DNA from 2 places in the Vibrio sp. KUL78 genome. Region 2 is predicted to be linked to the other one. Evidence: predicted binding sites of a transcription regulator. Region 2 holds the regulator's gene; the other holds the start of a gene.
What was found. Region 2 encodes MetJ, which represses methionine synthesis genes. Its sites were predicted from a motif close to TTAGACNTNTANANGTCTAA; they were not measured.
Positions count from the first base shown of each region.

Region 1: a site for MetJ is predicted at 1,670-1,689, ahead of metK (methionine adenosyltransferase). Genes of this name have one in related genera too.

Region 1 is NZ_AP045837.1:3,148,132-3,152,664, forward strand. It holds gene tkt (transketolase) at 1-1,455, opposite strand, end outside; gene metK (methionine adenosyltransferase) at 1,766-2,917, shown strand; gene AC6I8Y_RS14620 (DUF2189 domain-containing protein) at 3,298-4,092, shown strand; gene AC6I8Y_RS14625 (SprT family zinc-dependent metalloprotease) at 4,165-4,533, shown strand, end outside.
Region 2 is NZ_AP045837.1:3,284,531-3,289,063, reverse strand. It holds gene AC6I8Y_RS15280 (malic enzyme-like NAD(P)-binding protein) at 1-896, shown strand, start outside; gene metJ (met regulon transcriptional regulator MetJ) at 2,044-2,364, opposite strand; gene AC6I8Y_RS15270 (O-succinylhomoserine (thiol)-lyase) at 2,636-3,805, shown strand; gene AC6I8Y_RS15265 (bifunctional aspartate kinase/homoserine dehydrogenase II) at 3,812-4,533, shown strand, end outside.

The sequences.
Region 1 (4,533 bases), 140 kb from region 2:
GATTTGCTCAACCGGTTGGTGCGTCGGGCCATCTTCACCCAGACCGATAGAGTCGTGAGTGTAAACCTGGATGTTTTGCACTTTCATCAGTGCTGCCATGCGCATTGCGTTACGAGCGTATTCCATGAACATTAGGAAGGTTGCACCGTATGGTACGAAACCACCGTGCAGAGCGATACCGTTGATGATCGCTGTCATACCGAATTCACGTACACCGTAGTGGATGTAGTTACCAGACGCATCGTCAGCCGTTAGCGACTGAGAACCAGACCACATGGTTAGGTTTGATGGCGCTAGGTCAGCAGAGCCGCCCATGAATTCTGGAAGCATCTTACCGAACGCTTCTAGTGCATTTTGCGACGCTTTACGTGATGCAATGTTTGCTGGGTTCGCTTGAAGGTCTGCAATGATCTTGCTTGCTTCTTGTTCCCACTGAGCTGGAAGCTCACCGTTCACACGACGCTTAAACTCAGCCGCAAGCTCTGGATAAGCCGCTTCATAAGCTGCTAGCTTCTCGTTCCAAGCTGCTTCTTTTGCGTTACCCGCTTCGTTTGCATCCCACTCTGCTTTGATGTCAGCAGGGATCTCGAATGGACCGTGTTCCCAACCTAGGAATTCACGTGCTGCTGCAATTTCGTCGTGACCTAGTGGTGCACCGTGACAGTCGTGAGAGCCCGCTTTGTTTGGTGAACCAAAACCGATGATGGTTTTAGTACAGATAAGTGTTGGACGTGGATCCGCTTTTGCCGCTTCAATCGCTGCATTGATCGCGTCAGCATCGTGACCGTCTACTGCAGGAATTACGTGCCAGCCGTAAGCTTCGAAGCGCTTAGGTGTGTCATCAGAGAACCAACCTTCCACTTCACCATCGATAGAGATGCCGTTGTCATCCCAGAACGCAATCAGCTTGCCTAGACCTAGGGTACCCGCTAGTGAACACGCTTCGTGAGAGATACCTTCCATCAGACAGCCATCACCCATGAATACATAAGTGAAGTGGTCAACGATATCGTGACCTTCTTTGTTGAATTGCGCTGCAAGAGATTTCTCAGCAATCGCCATACCAACCGCGTTAGTGATGCCTTGACCTAGAGGACCAGTCGTCGTCTCGATACCTGGTGCATAACCGTACTCTGGGTGACCTGGTGTTTTTGAGTGCAGTTGACGGAAGTTTTTAAGATCGTCAATTGATAGCTCGTAACCGCTTAGGTGAAGCAGAGAGTAAATCAGCATTGAGCCGTGGCCGTTTGACAGTACGAAACGGTCGCGGTCAGCCCACTCTGGGTTTGACGGGTTGTGATTTAGGTGAGAACGCCAAAGAACTTCAGCGATATCTGCCATACCCATTGGTGCACCTGGGTGACCTGAGTTAGCTTGTTGAACACCATCCATGCTTAGCGCGCGGATTGCATTAGCGAGTTGTTTACGAGAAGACATGTCTGCTCCTGAGTGCATTAAGCGAATTCCAAGTTTTTCATAGACTGATTGAATAATCAGCGGCGGCTATTGTCGCAAAGCCATATAGTCTCTGCAAACGATTTACCGTCATTTTTTGGCATTATCGCCGAATAATGTCGCCGGAATGTGGCGATCCACGCGCAAAATAGGCAAACGTTTGGCTATATGTTAAAAGCAAAAATCGCTTGCTAATCGAACATTGATGACTAGAATAGACGTCTAGATGTAGATACACCTACTATATATCATTGAATTTATTACAAGTGAGTGATTCGACACTCGCTTAAAAACAGTAATTGGAGCTCTCATGGCTAAGCACCTGTTTACTTCTGAGTCAGTATCAGAAGGCCATCCAGATAAAATCGCAGACCAAATCTCTGACGCGGTTCTTGATGCAATCCTAGAACAAGATCCAAAAGCACGTGTTGCTTGTGAAACTTACGTTAAGACTGGCATGGTGATGGTGGGTGGTGAGATCACCACTTCAGCATGGGTAGACATCGAAGAGCTAACTCGTGAAACTGTTCGCGAAATCGGCTACGTTCACTCTGACATGGGTTTTGACGCGGACTCTTGTGCCGTTCTAAACACCATCGGTAAGCAGTCTCCAGACATCAACCAAGGTGTTGATAAAGAAGATCCTAAAGAGCAAGGCGCGGGCGACCAAGGCATCATGTTCGGTTACGCAACCAACGAAACTGACATCCTAATGCCAGCACCTATTACTTACTCTCACCGTCTTGTTCAAAAGCAAGCGGAAGTACGTAAGAACGGCACTCTACCTTGGCTACGTCCAGACGCTAAGTCTCAGGTAACGTTCCAATACGACCAAGGTAAGATCGTTGGTATCGATGCGGTTGTTCTTTCAACTCAGCACTGTGATTCAATCTCAACACCTGACCTGCGTGAAGCAGTAATGGAAGAGATCATCAAGCCAGTACTTCCGTCTGAGTGGATCAACAAAGAAACCAACTTCTTCATCAACCCAACCGGTCGTTTCGTAATCGGCGGTCCTATGGGTGACTGTGGTCTAACGGGTCGTAAGATCATCGTTGATACCTACGGCGGCGCAGCTCGTCACGGTGGCGGTGCGTTCTCTGGTAAAGATCCATCAAAAGTTGACCGCTCTGCAGCATACGCAGCACGTTATGTAGCGAAGAACATCGTAGCGGCTGGTATGGCTGACCGTTGTGAGATCCAACTGTCTTACGCAATCGGTGTTGCTGATCCAACATCTATCATGGTTGAGACATTTGGTACTGAAAAAGTTTCTCACGACATCATCGTAGAGGCGGTTCGTCAAAACTTCGACCTACGTCCATACGGCCTGCAAGAGATGCTAAACCTACTGCAACCTATCTATAAGAAGACTGCAGCATACGGTCACTTCGGTCGCGAAGAGTTCCCTTGGGAAGCGACAGACAAAGCGGCAATCCTACGTGATTTCGCTGGTCTGTAATTACTCTTAGTCTGAGTATTTACTCCAAAAAAGCCCTCAAATTATTTTGAGGGCTTTTTTATTTTTTTAATCCTGTCTTTTCAAACACTTTGTTACAAAGTTGTTAACTTAAACTCGAATGGCTTTGATTTAATACCCTTTTGAAAATTGTGTTTTCCTGTAACACGGTCAATAGTTAATCAAAAGTGCCCTTGCGAATAGACCAATTTGCTCGGTTTGTTCGTATGCAAAATAGAGCACTTAAGAGGGGAAGACGCTAATAACGGTAAGCTGGTAAGGACACGTCAACTGCGGCGAGAGTCGCTGCTCGTGTTAACACCGCGACTATTAGCGCCATGCCCTGATAAAACGAAGGCCAGTTTGTCAATCAGGGAGGACATATGCCTCGAACTGTAAATTCTGATGACTTCCAGAAGAAACATGAAGTCAGGGATCAAGATTACGCTAAAACCATTCCGTGCAACCAACTGAGTGTATCAGCCCCATTCCACTGGCTCGCGCTCGGCTTGCATGACCTCATACGTATGCCAATCATTAGTGCTTTCTACGGACTCTGCTTTACCGCAGCGGCGGTCGCGATCGTTCTATTGGTGCAATGGCAAGGTACACACCTCGTCATTATGCCAAGCCTAGTGGTTTATATGCTTATCGGGCCTTTCTTGGCGCTGGGTCTTTATGATGCCGCTTGGGAGAGAGAAAAAGGGCACAAACCGAGCCTGTTCCATTCCATGAAAGCCATTGGTCGCAACTCAACATCACAATGGGCGTTTGCCGTGTTACTCGCGGTAGCGATGATATTTTGGATGCGTATCGCTGCGCTGTTACATGCGCTCTACCCATCAGTGCAAGGCGCTCCCCTAACTGAGTTCGCGCCGTTTTTGATTACCGGCAGTGTTGTTGGCGCGGTTATCGCAGCGGTTATCTTTAGCATTTCAGCCTTCTCGATCCCTCTTATGATGGAACGTCGAGTCGATATCATGACCGCGGTCTTCACCAGTTTTAACGCGGTGAAATCCAACATTCCGGCCATGATAGTGTGGGCTCTTATCATTTGCGGCGGTATTTTAATTGGTTTTGCCACCTACGGGATTGGAATGATTGTGACCATGCCGATCCTCGGGTACGGAACTTGGCACGCTTACCATGAGACCATCAAGAAGAAGCATCATGTCTGATGCGTTGGCATAACATCACATCCTAAGTAGAATGGCGCCCTGTTTGGGCGCTTTTTGTTTGGATTGAACTTCGTGGATGCAGAATTATCAGAGCAGCTTCACTATCTTGCTTTAAAAACACTGTCTCGTTGTATTGAGCGTGCACGTCACTACTTTGAAAGAGACTTCCCCGTCCCAGCTCTCAACTACAAGCTGCGCGGAAAAGCCGCAGGTAAAGCGTACCTACAGACCTGGGAGGTCCGTTTAAACCCAGTGCTTTTTGTCGAGAATCAACAGGCGTTTATCGACGAAGTCATTCCCCATGAAGTCGCTCATTTAATTACCTATGCGCTGTTCGGTCGCGTGCGCCCGCATGGCAAAGAGTGGCAGATGGTCATGAACCAAGTATTCCATATTGCACCAAACACCACACACTCACTCAATATCCAGTCTGTACAGGGA
Region 2 (4,533 bases):
ATGAGTTCGTAGATACTGTTGCGAACATCTCAGACACCTTTGGTGGTATCAACCTAGAAGATATTAAAGCGCCAGACTGTTTTGAGATTGAACGACGCCTTATCGAGCGCTGTGATGTGCCGGTATTCCACGATGACCAACACGGTACAGCGATTGTTACTGCAGCAGGTATGCTCAACGCTATCGAGCTTCAGGGCAAAGATCTGAAAGAAACCACTATTGTCTGTCTAGGTGCAGGCGCAGCGGCGATCGCTTGTATGGAGCTGTTGATCAAATGCGGTGCGATGCGTGAGAAGATCTATATGCTGGATCGTAAAGGTGTGATCCACACTCGTCGTGACGATCTTAACGAATACAAAGAGCTGTTTGCCAACAACACAGATAAGCGCACGCTAGAAGATGTGATCGAAGGCGCGGACCTATTCCTAGGTGTATCAGGTCCTGATCTGTTGCCACCAGAAGCGCTTAAGCTAATGGCGGACAAGCCAATCGTGTTTGCGTGTTCAAACCCAGATCCAGAAATCAAACCTGAGCTTGCTCATCAGGTTCGTGATGACCTAATTATGGGTACAGGCCGTTCAGACTACCCGAACCAGGTAAACAACGTGCTGTGTTTCCCGTTTATCTTCCGTGGTGCTCTTGATGTGCGTGCGAGTGAGATTAATGATGAGATGAAACTAGCAGCGGTAGAAGCGATTCGTGAGCTAGCGAAAGAGCCAGTACCACAAGACGTACTCAATGCCGCAGGTGTTGAGGCGCTGACCTTTGGTAAGGACTACATCATTCCAAAGCCAATGGACCCGCGTTTGCTTCCTCGTGTGGCTAAAGCGGTAGCGAAAGCTGCGGTTGAATCTGGCGTGGCTCGTATTGAGTTACCCGATAGCTATATGGCTTAAGGTTGTGGCACAAGCCAAACGCATTTAACGAGAAGAGGGTCTAGATGACCCTCTTTCTTATTGAATGGTGCAATGGTTGTTGCTTATGTGACCGGATTAAAGTGTTACCTATGTGACCATTAGTACATTTTGACTGTGGTGACTCTAAAACGCGCGTCATTCCTGCGTAGGCAGGAATCTTCTTGAGGCTTGGTGCGCGCTTGTAGTAGGCCCCTGCCTGCGCAGGCGCGCGGCTAGTAGGGTGACGATAAATTTGACCGTGATGACTCTATAGCGTGCGTCATTCCTGCGCAGGCAGGAATCTTCTTGAGGCTTGGTGCGCGCTTGTAGTAGACCCTTGCCTGCGCAGGCGCGCGGCTAGTAGGGTGACGATAAATTTGACCGTGATGACTCTATAGCGTGCGTCATTCCTGTGCAGGCAGGAATCTTCTTGAGGCTTGGTACGCGCTTTGAGTAGACCCTTCTTACGCAGGCGCGGCTAGTGGGATGACGATAAATTTAACCGTGATGACTTTAAAGCGCGCGTCATTCCTGCGCAGGCAGGAATCTTCTTGAGGCTTGGTGCGCGCTTTGAGTAGACCCTGCCTACGCAGGCGCGCGGCTAGTGGGGTGACGATAAATTTAACCGTGATGACTCTAAAGCGCGCGTCATTCCTGCGCAGGCAGGAATCTTCTTGAGGCTTGGTATGCGCTTTGAGTAGACCCTGCTTACGCAGGCGCGGCTAGTGGGGTGACGATAAATTTAACCGTGATGACTTTAAAGCGCGCGTCATTCCTGCGCAGGCAGGAATCTTCCTGAGGCTTGGTACGCGCTTTGAGTAGACCCTGCTTACGCAGGCGCGGCTAGTGGGGTGACGATAAATTTAACCGTGATGACTCTAAAGCGCGCGTCATTCCTGCGCAGGCGCGCGGCTAGTGGGGTGACTAAATTTGATCGTGATGCCTCTAAAGCGCGCGTCATTCCTGCGCAGGCAGGAATCTTCTTGAGGCTTGGTATGCGCTTTGAGTAGACCCCTGCCTACGCAGGGGTGACGATAATTTTAGGGAGACGGTATCTATAGAACTGTGTTGCTACGCTCATTGAACAGAAGCTAGCGGAGGAAGTTCTTATGAACTTGAAGATATGATCTTAGAAATAGAATGCTACCTACTCTTCATCAAACGCTTCAAACTCAATCCCCATCGCCGTCATCAGCTCTTTCGCTTCTGTTGGGATATCATCAGGACGGTCTTTTCTTAAATCTTCGTCGGTCGGAAGCGGCTGGCCAGTGTAGGCGTGCAGGAAAGCTTCGCACAATAGTTCACTGTTGGTTGCATGGCGTAGGTTATTGATTTGGCGACGAGTACGCTCATCGGTCAATACCTTTAGCACCTTCAGCGGGATAGACACTGTGATTTTTTTTACCTGCTCGCTTTTCTTACCGTGCTCCGCATATGGGCTAATGTATTCACCATTCCAATCTGCCATTACACACCTTCGCTCTGTTAATCATAAATAGTAGTAATAAGAATGCTGCAATTTTAGCGGGATTTACTGCCATAAGCAAAGACATATAGACGTCTAGAAGTGTTGACGTCTCACATTTTGGAAAGTAAAGTGGGGCAACGAATGTGGATATTTATTTTAATGCAATGTTAATTCTTTAACGTTTGTGGCGTTTGCCGGTTCCCATATTACCGGTAAAAGTAGACACTGTGGTTACACCAACTAGCCATGCGATCTGAGAAAGGAAGTTTCTATGAGCAATCGGAAGCCAGCGACAATAGCCGTACGTACTGGTATCGAATCGGATACCCAGCATCACGCTGTGGTGCCACCTATTTATCTCTCTACTAACTATGGTTTCCCTGCCTTTGGGGAAGTGCCGACTTACGATTACACCCGCTCAGGAAACCCAAACCGAGGTTTGTTAGAAACTGCTTTGTATGAGCTGGAATCTGGTAAAGGCGCGGTAGTGACTAACTGTGGTACCTCTGCACTCAATCTTTGGGTTTCTGCTTTCTTAGGTCCAGAAGACACGATTATTGCTCCCCATGACTGTTATGGTGGCACGTACCGCTTGTTCAACACGCGTGCGCAAAAAGGTGACTTCAAGGTTAACTTTGTCGACCAAAGTGACGAGCAAGCCTTTGATGCTGCGCTTGAGCAAAAACCAAAACTTATCTTGCTTGAAACGCCGTCTAACCCACTTGTGCGTGTTGTCGATATTGCGGCCGTGTGTGAAAAAGCGAAAAAGGTCGGTGCGCTGGTAGCAGTAGACAACACCTTTTTGACACCTGTGTACCAAAAGCCTCTCGAGCTTGGTGCAGACTTTGTGATTCACTCAACGACCAAGTATATCAACGGTCACTCTGACGTGATTGGCGGTGTGGTGATCACCAAAACCGAAGAGCACGCAGAAGAGCTCGCATGGTGGGGCAACTGCATCGGTGCGACGGGTACGCCTTTTGATAGCTACATGACTTTGCGTGGTATTCGCACGCTTGGCGCACGTATGCGTGTCCATGAAGAGAGCTCGCAACAGATCCTAGATTTTCTTAAGCCGCAACCATTGGTAAAAGTGATTTATCACCCAAGTCTGCCTGAGCACCCTGGTCATGAGATTGCTAAGAAGCAGCAGTCTGGTTTTGGCTCTATGTTGAGCTTTGAGTTCGCGGGTAGCTTTGAGCAGCTTAAGTACTTTGTTGGTGAGCTAGAGCTATTCTCGCTCGCAGAGTCTCTTGGTGGCGTCGAAAGTCTGATTTGTCACCCAGCGTCTATGACGCACCGTGCGATGGGCGAAGAAGCATTAGCCGAAGCGGGCGTTTCTCAGCAGCTCCTTCGCCTCTCTGTTGGTCTAGAAGACGCGCAAGATCTGATTGATGACCTTGCCCAAGCGTTTGAGAAAGCATCTGCATTTAAAGGATAAGCCGGCATGAGTCAAAGCAGTACCCTGAATAACAGACACGGTAAGCAGTTGCACAAATTCGGCGGCAGCAGCTTAGCAGACCCTGAATGTTATCGCCGAGTGGTCTCTATCTTAAAAGACTACTCTAATGAAGAAGACCTTATCGTGGTCTCGGCGGCGGGTAAAACCACTAACCGTCTCATCGAATTTCTAGATGCGCTTAATAAAGATGGGCGCATTGCGCACGAGCACCTACAGGCGCTTCGTCAGTTTCAGATTGAGCTGGTGGAGTCACTACTAACCGGTGAAGAAGCCGAAGGTCTGGTCTCTCAGTTACACGACGAATTTAGCACGCTTGGTGAGCTTAGCTATCCGCTCACAGACGCTGAGCGCGCATCGGTATTAGGACACGGCGAGGTGTGGTCTTCACGCCTATTGGCTGCGCTGCTTAGACAGAGCGATTTGCCTGCAGTCGCACAGGACGCAAGAGCCTTCCTTCGCGCTGAGTTCGGCACTCAGCCAGAGGTAGACCGCGCTAAATCCTACCCGCTGATCAAAGAAGTATTGGCACAGCATGCGCATCACCGTGTGGTGATCACTGGTTTCATGGCGCAAAGTGAATGCGGCGAAACCGTGCTGCTGGGTCGTAATGGCTCTGACTATTCTGCTACTGTGATTGGCGCATTGGCGGAAGTGTCATGCGTGACGATATGGAGTGACGTTGCAGGTGTATACAGCGCGGATCCACG